Linked DNA regions of Streptomonospora nanhaiensis. The protein of the gene in region 1 interacts with the protein of each later gene in a pairwise test. Links are inferred from orthologs where the notes say so. Each region holds a gene or a part of one and is shown in the gene's direction. Other genes may lie near its edges.

What was found. Proteins that work in one complex are often made in the same cells at the same time.
Region 2: the proteins of HNR12_RS08645 (region 1) and clpS interact in binary tests that used the Escherichia coli proteins (3 or more experiments, as listed by UniProt). The link is inferred for Streptomonospora nanhaiensis from one-to-one orthologs.

What each region holds. Positions count from the first base shown.
Region 1 is NZ_JACCFO010000001.1:2,015,571-2,020,505, reverse strand. What follows is about bases 661-3,453. They hold HNR12_RS08645 (Dps family protein), read left to right. Parts: upstream 661-1,719; coding sequence 1,720-2,187; downstream 2,188-3,453. Other genes in these bases: HNR12_RS08635 (glycoside hydrolase family 3 protein), read right to left, coding at 2,941-3,453; HNR12_RS08640 (RrF2 family transcriptional regulator), read right to left, coding at 2,317-2,769; HNR12_RS08650 (helix-turn-helix domain-containing protein), read left to right, coding at 1,113-1,472; HNR12_RS08655 (nicotinamide-nucleotide amidohydrolase family protein), read left to right, coding at 661-954. Also shown: pgsA (CDP-diacylglycerol--glycerol-3-phosphate 3-phosphatidyltransferase), read left to right, coding at 1-432; more of HNR12_RS08655, read left to right, coding at 433-660; more of HNR12_RS08635, read right to left, coding at 3,454-4,392; HNR12_RS08630 (carbohydrate ABC transporter permease), read right to left, coding at 4,509-4,935.
Region 2 is NZ_JACCFO010000001.1:2,411,415-2,417,106, reverse strand. The notes cover bases 1,422-4,387. They hold clpS (ATP-dependent Clp protease adapter ClpS), read left to right. Parts: upstream 1,422-2,742; coding sequence 2,743-3,033; downstream 3,034-4,387. Other genes in these bases: HNR12_RS10330 (Mov34/MPN/PAD-1 family protein), read left to right, coding at 3,816-4,229; HNR12_RS10335 (DUF2017 domain-containing protein), read left to right, coding at 3,172-3,735; HNR12_RS10345 (nicotinate phosphoribosyltransferase), read right to left, coding at 1,422-2,481. Also shown: HNR12_RS29510 (PucR family transcriptional regulator), read right to left, coding at 1-333; HNR12_RS10350 (isochorismatase family protein), read right to left, coding at 492-1,064; more of HNR12_RS10345, read right to left, coding at 1,162-1,421; HNR12_RS10325 (MoaD/ThiS family protein), read left to right, coding at 4,431-4,709; HNR12_RS10320 (PLP-dependent cysteine synthase family protein), read left to right, coding at 4,714-5,661. UniProt on the Escherichia coli protein: Involved in the modulation of the specificity of the ClpAP-mediated ATP-dependent protein degradation.

The sequences.
Region 1 (4,935 bases):
GCCGCCATCACCGACCGCGTCGACGGCGAGATCGCCCGGCGGCGCAACCTCGTCACCGACTTCGGCAAGATCGCCGACCCCATCGCCGACAAGGCCCTCACCGGCGCCGCGCTGGTCGTGCTCTCCCTGCTGGGTGAGCTGTGGTGGTGGGTGACCATCGCGATCCTGGTGCGCGAGTGGGGCGTGACCGCGCTGCGGTTCGCGGTGATCCGCCACGGCGTGATCCCGGCCAGCCGCGGCGGCAAGCTCAAGACCGTGCTGCAGGTCGTGGCGATCTCTGTCTACCTGTTCCCGCTGCCCGAGCCGCTGACCGTCGTGGCCCACGTGGTCATGGCCGCCGCGCTGGTGGTCACCCTGTGGACCGGCGGCGACTACGTGGTGCAGGCGCTGCGGCTGCGCCGCCGCGACCACACCCCCGGACCGGCGGCCTAGGTGGACGCTCCCCGGCCCACCGGTCCCGGTGTCGCGGCCGCAGCGGCGGCGCACCGCGCGCTCGCCGCGCTCGCCGCGCTCGGCGCCACCGCGGCCACCGCCGAGTCGCTCACCGGCGGACTGATCGGCGCCACCCTCACCGCGGTGCCCGGCGCCTCGGCCACCTACCGGGGCGGGGTGGTGGCCTACGCCACCGACCTCAAGGCCGCCCTGCTGGGGGTGCCGCGCGACCTGCTGGAGGCGCACGGCGCCGTGCACCCCGAGGTCGCGGCGGCCATGGCCGAGGGAGCCCGGCTAAACCTCGCGGCCACATTCGGCCTCGCCGTCACCGGGGTGGCCGGGCCCGAGCCGCAGGACGGGCGGGCCGTGGGCACCGTGTTCGCGGCGGTCGCCGGTCCCGGCGGCAGCGGACGGGTGTGCGAACTGCGTCTCACCGGCGACCGGGCGGCCATCCGCTACTCCACCACTGAACAGGCCCTTTCCCTCCTGGCCGCCGAGGTGGCGGTCATCACGGGCAAATAACGGCCCCACCGCCGTTCCAACCGGGGTTTCCGGGGAACAAACCGACACCAAGATCGTGTTACCCCTCCAGCGAACAGCACGGCGTGAGGTGCGACGATCGGGCCTAGGACAGGTACGGTGTTTTTTATGAAGGTCGCTACCGGTGGGAGGGAGCGCGAATGATGGTCCTGCTTCGTCACCTACTTGGTGACGTGCTACGGCGGCTTCGGCAGCGACAGGGCCGCACCCTCCGCGAGGTGTCGGCCGATGCTCGGGTTTCGTTGGGGTACTTGTCCGAGGTCGAGCGCGGGCAGAAGGAGGCGTCCTCCGAGCTGCTCTCCTCGATCTGCGGCGCCCTGGGCGTTCCGCTCTCTCAGGTGCTGCGTGAGGTCGCCGACCAGCTCGCTCTCGCCGAACTGCAGGAGGCCGCGCTGCTCAGCGGATCGGTTCCGGCCGACTCCGTGCCCTCCCCCGACCGCCTGGGTATCGACTCGGTGCCCGACCGCGTTCCCGACGTCGTGGACATGGTGGGCGTGTAGCACCGCCCGCCGCCCGGCACACCCTGCTCCAACACCGGCCCGCCGCCCCGCGGGCCGCATACACACGGCGACGACGCCGGCCGCTCAACTACCCCGAGCGGCCGGCGCCGCGCTTTTCCGGCGCGGCGGCCGGCCCGGCGCCGCGCCCCCGGTGCGGCCGCCCGGCCCCCGCCGCCCGTGTTTCCCGCCCGTTATGTCGGGCAGGTGACCCCTGGAAACGCAAACGGCACATCGGGGGATGAACGTTATGCAGAAGATCCACGGACCGCTTGACGACAACGCCCGGAAGACCACCGGTGAGGCGCTGCAGGGCGCCGTGGTCGACCTGATCGACCTGTCCCTGCTGGCCAAGCAGGCGCACTGGAACGTCATCGGGCGCTCGTTCCGGTCGGTGCACCTTCAGCTCGACGAACTGGTCGAGGTGGCGCGCAACCACACCGACGTGCTCGCCGAGCGCGCGGTCGCCATCGGCGTCAACCCCGACGGGCGCTCCACGAAGGTCGCCGCCGACACCCAGATCTCCCAGCCGGACCCCGGCTACCTCCAGGACGACAAGGTGATCGCGGTGGTCACCGACGCCCTGGCCGGGGTGGTGCGCAGGTTCCGCGAGCGCATCGCCGCCACCGAGGAGCCCGACCCCGTCACCCAGGACCAGCTCATCGCCGCGGCCGAGGACCTGGAGCAGCAGCACTGGATGTTCGAGGCCATGCGCTGAGGCACCGCCCGAAGGCGGGTCGCGGGCGGGCGCCCGCGCCGGGCCCGAACGACCTCGCCGACGCCGGCGGCCGCGCGCCGCCGGCGTCGCGGTGTGCGGGGATGGGCGCAGATGCGCTGCTGGTGGGGGTCAGCTCGCCCAGGCGTCGGGGTCCTCGGCCAGGGTGCGCACCGTGGCCGGCAGCCGCCCGGTCGAGACGTCCTCCAGGGTCACGCTCTCCAGGATCGAGCGCTCGCTGGCGCGCAGCGCGATCCACACCTGCTGCAGGCTGCGGGCCGCGCCGTCGTAGTCGACGTGCTCGGGGCGCTCGCCGCGGACGTTGGCCAGCGGGCCGTCGACGGCGCGGATGACGTCGGCCAGGGAGATGTCGGAGGGGGAGCGGGCCAGCCAGTAGCCCCCCACCGGGCCGCGCTGGCTGCGCACCAGGCCCGCGCGGCGCAGCTGGGTGAGGATGTTCTCCAGGAACTTTCCGGGGATGGCCTGGGCGCGCGCCAGCTGTTCGGCCGTAACCGGACCGCCACTGGCGGCGGCGAGTTCGGCCGCGGCACGCAACGCGTAGTCGACCCGGGCAGAAAGGCGCATGCTGCGATTATGCCGTGACGGCTGGGACGGCCGCGTCAGCGGGGCGAACGTGTGGCACACGCGGGGCGGTGACCTGCATCTGTACTTCTCCTACCGGTGCGGCCGGGAACGGGTGCGGGGACGGGGCCGGGCCGCGGGCGCCCCCGGGGGTGCGCCCGCGCGGGGACCCCTTCAGACTACCGACGCCCCGGCGGACGCTCCCAGCACCTCCGCCGCGCTCTGCCCGTTGACCCGGGCCGCGCCGTAGGTGCTGATGTAGGCGGCGCACTCGGGCCGCCAGGCCGGCAGGCCCATCTCGACCACCACGGCGTCGGGGCGCGCCCGGCACAGCTCGGCCACCAGCGCCCGCGTGGCGGGGTAGCGGTGGGCGTCGCGCACCACCACCACCAGGCTCCGGCCCTGGGCCGAGGCCAGCACCCGCTCGGGGGCCGCCGCCTCGGCGTCCAGCCGCTCGGTGCCCGGGAACCACGGCGCCAGGCCCCACGGCACCTCGCCCACGGCGATACCCGGCGGGGCGTCGATCTCCACCACCACCGGGTCGCGCAGCGCCGGCACCGCGCCCTGCACCCGCACGGCCCGCCGCGCGGACTCCAGCCCGATGTCGGCCACCCGGGCGCCGCGCGGGCGGCGGGCGGTCCAGGCGCGCAGCCGCGCCGTCCGCTCGGCGGCCTCCTCCAGCCGCTCTCCGCTGAGGCGGCCTTCGGCCACGGCGGCGGTGATCGCCGACCGGATGGCCGCCACCTGGTCGGCGTAGACGAACCGGCCCAGGCACAGCAGGTCGCACCCGGCGCTCAGCGCCCGCACCGCCGCCTCGGGGATCCCGATGCGGGCGCTGACCCCGGCCATGTCCAGGGCGTCGGTGATGACCGTACCGGTGAAGCCCAGTTCGGTGCGCAGCAGCCCGTTGACGACGCTGGGCGCCAGCGTCGCCGCGCCGGTCAGGCCCAGCAGGGGCAGCCGGATGTGGGCGGTCAGGACCGCCTGCACCCCCTCCTGGACCGCCGCCCGGAAGGGCAGCAGCTCCCGCGCGAACAGCAGGTCGCGGTCGGCGTCGACCACCGGCAGCTCGGTGTGGGAGTCCTGGTGGGTGGCGCCGTGGCCGGGGAAGTGCTTGGCGCAGGCGGCCACCCCGCCCTCCTGGAGCCCCGCGACCGCGGCGGCGGTGTGGCGGGCCACCAGTTCGGGGTCGGCGCCGAAGGACCGGGTGCCGATCCCCGGGTTCTCGGCCACGGTGTTGACGTCGGCCGAGGGCGCGAGGTCCAGGGTGAAGCCCAGTTCGCTCAGCTCGGCGCCCAGCGAGCGGTGCACGGCCCGCGTCAGCTCGGGGTCGTCCACGGCGCCCAGCGCCGCGTTGCCCGGGTAGCCGCTGCCCTCGCGCTGGCCGATGCGGGTGACGTCGCCGCCCTCCTCGTCCAGCGACACCAGCGGGGAGTCGGCGGCCTCGGCCAGGCGCCGGTTCAGCGCGGTCACCTGCTCGGCGTCGGCGATGTTGTTGTGGAACAGGCAGACGCCGGCCACGCCCTCGGCGAGCCCGTCGAGCACCCAGCGCGGCGCGTCGTAGGACTCGAAGGGCACCAGCAGCGTCGCGTTGGCGAGGCGATCGAGCTGCGGATCTGCGGGCATGGGGACTCCGTTCAATGGGGTGAGGGGACGACCGCGCAGGGTGGGCGGGCGCGGGCGCGCCGCGCCCGGGGCGGGGCGCGGCACGCGGGGCGGGCTGCGGCGGGGGCCGGAGCGGCTCAGCCCTTGACCGCGCCCATGGTCAGACCCGAGACCATACGGCGCTGGACGAACAGGAAGAACGCCATCACCGGGAGGGTGAGCAGGGTGGAGGCGGCCATGATCGCGCCCCACTCGGTGCCGAAGCGGCCGAAGTAGTAGGACAGTGTCAGCGGCAGCGTGTACTCCTCGGTGCTGCGTCCCAGGAACGTCAGCGCGACGATGAACTCGTTCCAGGCGGTGATGAAGGCGAAGATGCTGGCGGCCACCAGGCCCGGCGCCACCAGCGGCATCAGGATCCGCCAGAACACCGTCCAGGGGCCGGCGCCGTCGATGGCGGCGGCCTCCTCCAGCTCGCGGGGCACCGCGGCGACGAACCCGCGCAGCATCATGATCGTGATGGGCAGGGAGAACGCGGTGTAGACGATGAGGATGCCGGTGAGGTTG
Region 2 (5,692 bases), 400 kb from region 1 along the record:
GCTGTCGAGGCTGCGCCCCTCGTGGGCCTCGCCCGCCCCCAGCGCGCGGAACCGCTCGCGCAGCTCGTCGCCGGGCGGGTCGGGCGCGCCGATGCGGTCCAGGAACGCGCCCAGCGCGTCGCGCACCGACACCCGCATGGCCTTCAGGTACACCTGGTCGCTGGGCCGGTCGTACTCGGCGATGCGCGCCTGGATGGCGGCCACGATCTGCTCGATGGTGTCGTCGAAGTAGGGGCGCAGCCGGTCGGCGATCTCGGGCGGGATCCCGGCGAGCGGGTTGGCCGTCCCGCCGGGCTCGACGGCACCCGGCGGCACGGGGCATGCGGAGTCCACACGAACCTCCAGACACCCCCGTCGCGGTCCTCCACCCAACGCTAGCCGCGGCGCCCGCGCGCGCCAGTGCCTTTGGCCACAAAGCCGCCGGCGCGGTGCTGTCACCGGGATGACAACACCGCGCCGCAACGGGCGGCCGCGCCGCCGACCCCGCCGGGCTAGGCCACGACGGGTTCGCCCTCCAGGACGACGCCGCGCTCGGCCAGGCCGGCCAGGGCGGCGTCGATGGTGGCGCGCGACACCCCCGCGGTGAGGCCGAGGAGCACGCGGGTGGCGAACCCGGCCTCGTCGGCGTCGACGGCGGTGGCGCGCACGCAGTGGTCGGTGGCGATACCCACCACGTCGACCTCGGTCACGCCGCGCTCGCGCAGCCAGTCCGCCAGCGGGCGGCCGTCGTCGTCGGCGCCCTCGAACCCGCTGTAGGCGGCGGAGTAGGCGCCCTTGCTGAACACGTTCTCGACCGCGCCGGTGTCGAAAGCCGGGTGGAACTGCGCCCCGGTGGTGCCCGCCACGCAGTGCGGCGGCCAGCTGTCGACGAAGTCGGGGGTGTCGGAGAAGTGCGAACCCGGGTCGATGTGGTGGTCCCGGGTGGCGACGATGTGGGCGTAGTCGCCCCGGTGGTCGGCGATGTGGCGCGAGACCGCCGCCGCCACGGCGGCGCCGCCCGACACCGCCAGGCTCCCGCCCTCGCAGAAGTCGTTCTGCACGTCGACCACGATCAAGGCCCTCATTGGCTCATTCCTTCCACTGTTCCACGGCCCGTGGAACCCGCCCGGCCGGTGCCGGGCGGACCCTCCCGGGGGTCTACCTGCCCCCTCGCGGCCCGGCTCAGACCTGGACGGGCTGGCCGAAGCGGGTGGGGATCACCGGCTCGCCGCGGGTCATGCGCCGCGCGGTCTCCGGCAGCTCGGCCACCGAGCGGGCGTGCCGCTCGCGCGCCTCGTCCAGCGGCTCGCGGCCCACCACCTCGCCGCCCGCGACCAGGTGCCGCAGCAGCGGGCGCACGCGCTCGCCGGGGGCGGGGTCGTCGCCGCGCTCCAGCACCAGTTCGGCCACCGCGGTGCCCGCGGCGTCCAGCTGCCGGAAGCCCCACTTGCGCCCGCCGCGGCTGGGCTTGCCCACCGACCGCTTGGCCACCGGCAGCAGCGGCCCGCCGGCGTCCTCGCCGGAGCGGGCCACGAGCTTGTAGACCAGCGACGCGGTGGGCGCGCCCGAACCGGTGACCAGCGCGGTGCCCACCCCGTAGCCGTCCACGGGGGCGATGGCCAGCGCCTGGATGGCGTGCTCGTCGAGGTCGCCGGTGACCACGATGCGCGCGGCCGAGGCGCCCAGGCCGTCGAGCTGGCGGCGCACCCGCGCGGCGATGTCGCCGAGGTCGCCGGAGTCGATCCGCACCCCGCCCAGCTCGGGCCCGGCCAGCTCCACGGCGGTGCGCACCGCCTCGTCCACGTCGTAGGTGTCCACCAGCAGCGTGGTGCCGGCGCCCAGCGCCGCCAGCTGCGCCTCGAACGCCGCCCGCTCGGAGTCGTGGACCAGCACGAAGGCGTGCGCGCTGGTACCCGCGGTGGGCACGCCGTAGCGCCGCCCGGCCTCCAGATTGGAGGTGGAGGCGAAGCCGGTGATGTAGGCGGCGCGGGCGGCGGCCACGGCCGACATCTCGTGGGTGCGCCGCGAGCCCATCTCGATGATGGGCCGCCCGCCCGCGGCCAGCGTCATGCGCGAGGCGGCCGAGGCGATGGCGCTGTCGTGGTTGTAGATCGACAGGGCGACCGTCTCCAGCAGCACCGACTCCGCGAACGTCCCCTCCACCACGAGGATCGGCGAGCCGGGGAAGTAGGCCTCGCCCTCGCCGTAGCCCCACACGTCGCCGGTGAACCGGTAGTCGGCCAGCCAGGAGAGGGTGGCGTCGTCCAGCCCGCCGGAGTCCGCCAGGTAGTCCAGGGCGCCGGTGTCGAAGCGGAAGCGCTCCAGCGCGTCGAGGAAGCGGCCGGTACCGGCCACCACGCCGTAGCCGCGGTTCTCCGGCAGCCGCCGGGCGAACATCTCGAACACCGCGCGGCGGTGGGCGGCACCGCTGCGCAGCGCGCCCTGCAGCATGGTCAGCTCGTATCGGTCGGTGAGCAGCGCGCTGCTGGGTTCATCGGTCATAGCGTGCAAGCCTAGTTTGTGTCTGTCGGTATCAAAATGGGGCGTCCGCTATGACACTGCCCACGAGAACACCCCCGCAACGGTGGGACAATGGAAGCCGCGGAGGGGCCGCGCCCGAGGGAAACCCGGAGCGCCCCCCGCGCGTTGGTCCGGGCGGACGCCCGCGCGGGCGGGTGCCCACCCCCGCCGCGCCGCGCCCCGGCCGGCGGACAACCCGAATTCAGGCCGCCACACACGCGGACGGAGGCAGGTGAGCCACCCTTGACAACGGCACCGGTCGAGCTGGAGCGGCCGGAGACCGAGGAGCACGTGCGGCCCGACCTCCCATGGGTCACGATCGTCTGGAACGATCCGATCAACCTGATGTCGTACGTCACCTACGTCTTCCAGGCCGTTTTCGGCTACTCCAAACGCAAGGCGCACGCGCTCATGCTCGACGTGCACCACAAGGGGCGCGCGGTGGTGTCGTCCGGCACCCGCGAGGAGATGGAGCGCGACGTGTCGATCCTGCACGAGTACGGCCTGTGGGCCACGCTCCAGCAGGACACCTGAGCCGGCGGCGCACCGGCGCGCCACCGGCCGGCGGGGCGCCGCGGACGCGGCGCCCCGCCCGGGCCCCGGCCGCGCCCCGCGCGGGCGCCCCACACCCAGCAGGCAACCCCACAGCAGGCGAAACGGCGGATCTCGCAGATGACCAAAGGCTTCCGTCCCGTGCGCGGCGGCGTGACCATCGACCTCGACGCCGACGAGGTCGAGGTGCTGCGGTCCATGGCCGCGCTCGTGCTCGACCTGGTCGAGCCGCCGCCCGAGCGCGACGAGTTCGAGAGCATCGTGGGGATCGGCACCAGCTCCACCCGGCCCGACGACCCCGTGCTGGCGCGCCTGTTCCCCGACGCCTACAGCGACGACGCCGAGTCCGCCGGCGACTTCCGCCGCTACACCGAGGACGGCCTGCGCCGCCACAAGCGCGAGAACGCCCAGGCCGTCGCCGCGGCGCTGCCCCCGCGGGGCGGCGGCCGCATCACCCTGGACCTCGGCGACGCCCACGCCTGGCTCAAGGCCCTCAACGACGTCCGCCTGGTGCTGGGCACCCGCCTGGGCGTCGAGGAGGAGACCTTCGAGGCCTACCTGCGCGGCGAGTACACCGTGCCCGAGTCCGAGGCCGTGGCCATGCACGTCTACGACTGGCTGGGCGGCCTGCAGGAGACCCTGGTGCAGGCCCTGTTCGGCGCGGGGTCCAAGGGCCGCCGCTGAGGCGCCCGCCGGCCGGCCCGCGCCGGGCAAGCCATACCCAGCGAGTGGGTATGGATAGCGCCTCGGCTAGGCTGAGCCCCATGCTGAGGATCAACCGCGCGCTCTATGCGCGGATCGTCGCCCACGCGCGCCGCGACCACCCCGACGAGGCGTGCGGGGTCGTGGCCGGCCCGATCGGCTCCGACCGCCCCGAGCGGTTCATCGAGATGGTCAACGCCGAGCGCTCCCCGACCTTCTACCGGTTCGACTCCCACGAACAGCTCAAGGTCTGGCGCGAGATGGACGACCGCGACGAGGAGCCGGTGGTGATCTACCACTCGCACACCGCCACCGAGGCCTACCCCTCGCGCACCGACATCTCCTACGCCTCGGAGCCCAACGCCCACTACGTCCTGGTGTCCACCCGCGACCCCGAAACCGTGGAGTTCCGCTCCTACCGGATCCTCGAGGGCCAGGTCACCGAGGAGCCCGTCGAGATCGTCGACGCCGACTGACCGCGCCCCCGCCGCGCCCCCGGCCCCCCGCGCGGCGGAATCAGCGGCGCGCCGCGCCTGTTGCACTGCACGGCGGGGCCAGGCGCGACCCGAGCGCGCTTGGGCCCGGTGCGGCGCGGCCCCGGGGCGAATCCCCGGCACCCCCGCGCGCCCGCGACCCAGCAAGACGCACACGCCCACACGCTTACGAAAGAGACGCACATGGCCATCGAGGTCCGCATCCCCACCATCCTGCGCAACCTGACCGGCGACGCCAAGGCCGTCGAGGGCGAGGGCGCCACCCTCAGCGAGCTGATCACCGACCTCGACAAGCGCCACCCGGGCCTGCAGGACCGCCTGGTCGAGGACGGCAAGCTGCGCCGGTTCATCAACGTCTACCTCAACGACGAGGACGTCCGCTTCCTCGGCGGCCTGGAGACCCCCGTATCCGACGGCGACACCGTCACCATCCTGCCCGCCGTCGCGGGCGGCATGCGCTAGCGCCATGCGATTCGACTCCCTGCTGGACTCCCTCGGCCGCACCCCGCTGGTGGGGCTGCCGCGCCTGTCCCCGTCGCCGGAGGTCCGGCTGTGGGCCAAGCTGGAGGACCGCAACCCCACCGGCTCGGTCAAGGACCGCGTGGCCTTCTACATGGTCGAGCAGGCCGAGAAGGACGGCCTGCTCTCGCCGGGGTGCACCATCCTGGAGCCCACCTCCGGCAACACCGGCATCTCCCTGGCCATGGTCGCCAAGACCCGCGGCTACCGCATGGTGTGCGTGATGCCCGAGAACACCTCGGCCGAGCGCAAGCAGCTGCTGGAGATGTGGGGCGCCGAGATCCACTTCTCGCCGGCCGAGGGCGGCTCCAACGAAGCCGTGCGGGTGGCCAAGCGCATGGCCGCCGAGCACCCCGACTGGGTGATGCTCTACCAGTACGGCAACCCGGCCAACGCCCGCGCCCACTACGAGACCACCGGGCCCGAGCTGCTGGCCGACCTGCCCGACATCACCCACTTCGTGGCCGGGCTGGGCACCACCGGCACGCTGATGGGCGTGGGCCGCTACCTGCGCGAGCAGCGGCCCGACGTCAAGATCGTCGCGGCCGAGCCCCGCTACGGCGAACTCGTCTACGGCCTGCGCAACCTCGACGAGGGGTTCGTGCCCGAGCTGTACGACGAGTCGGTGCTGACCACCCGGTTCTCCGTGCCCGCCGACGCCGCGCTGCGCCGCACCCGCGAGCTGCTGCGCAGCGAGGGCGTTTTCGCCGGGATCTCCACCGGCGGCGCGCTGCACGCCGCGCTGGGCATGGCCGACAAGGCGGTGCGGGCCGGCGAGCGCGCCGACATCGCGTTCGTGATCGCCGACGCCGGGTGGAAGTACCTGTCCACCGGCGCCTACGAGGGCACCCTCGAAGAGGCCGAGCAGCGCCTCGACGGCCAGCTCTGGGCGTAGCCGGCCCCGGGCGGCCCCGGGGCGGCCCGGG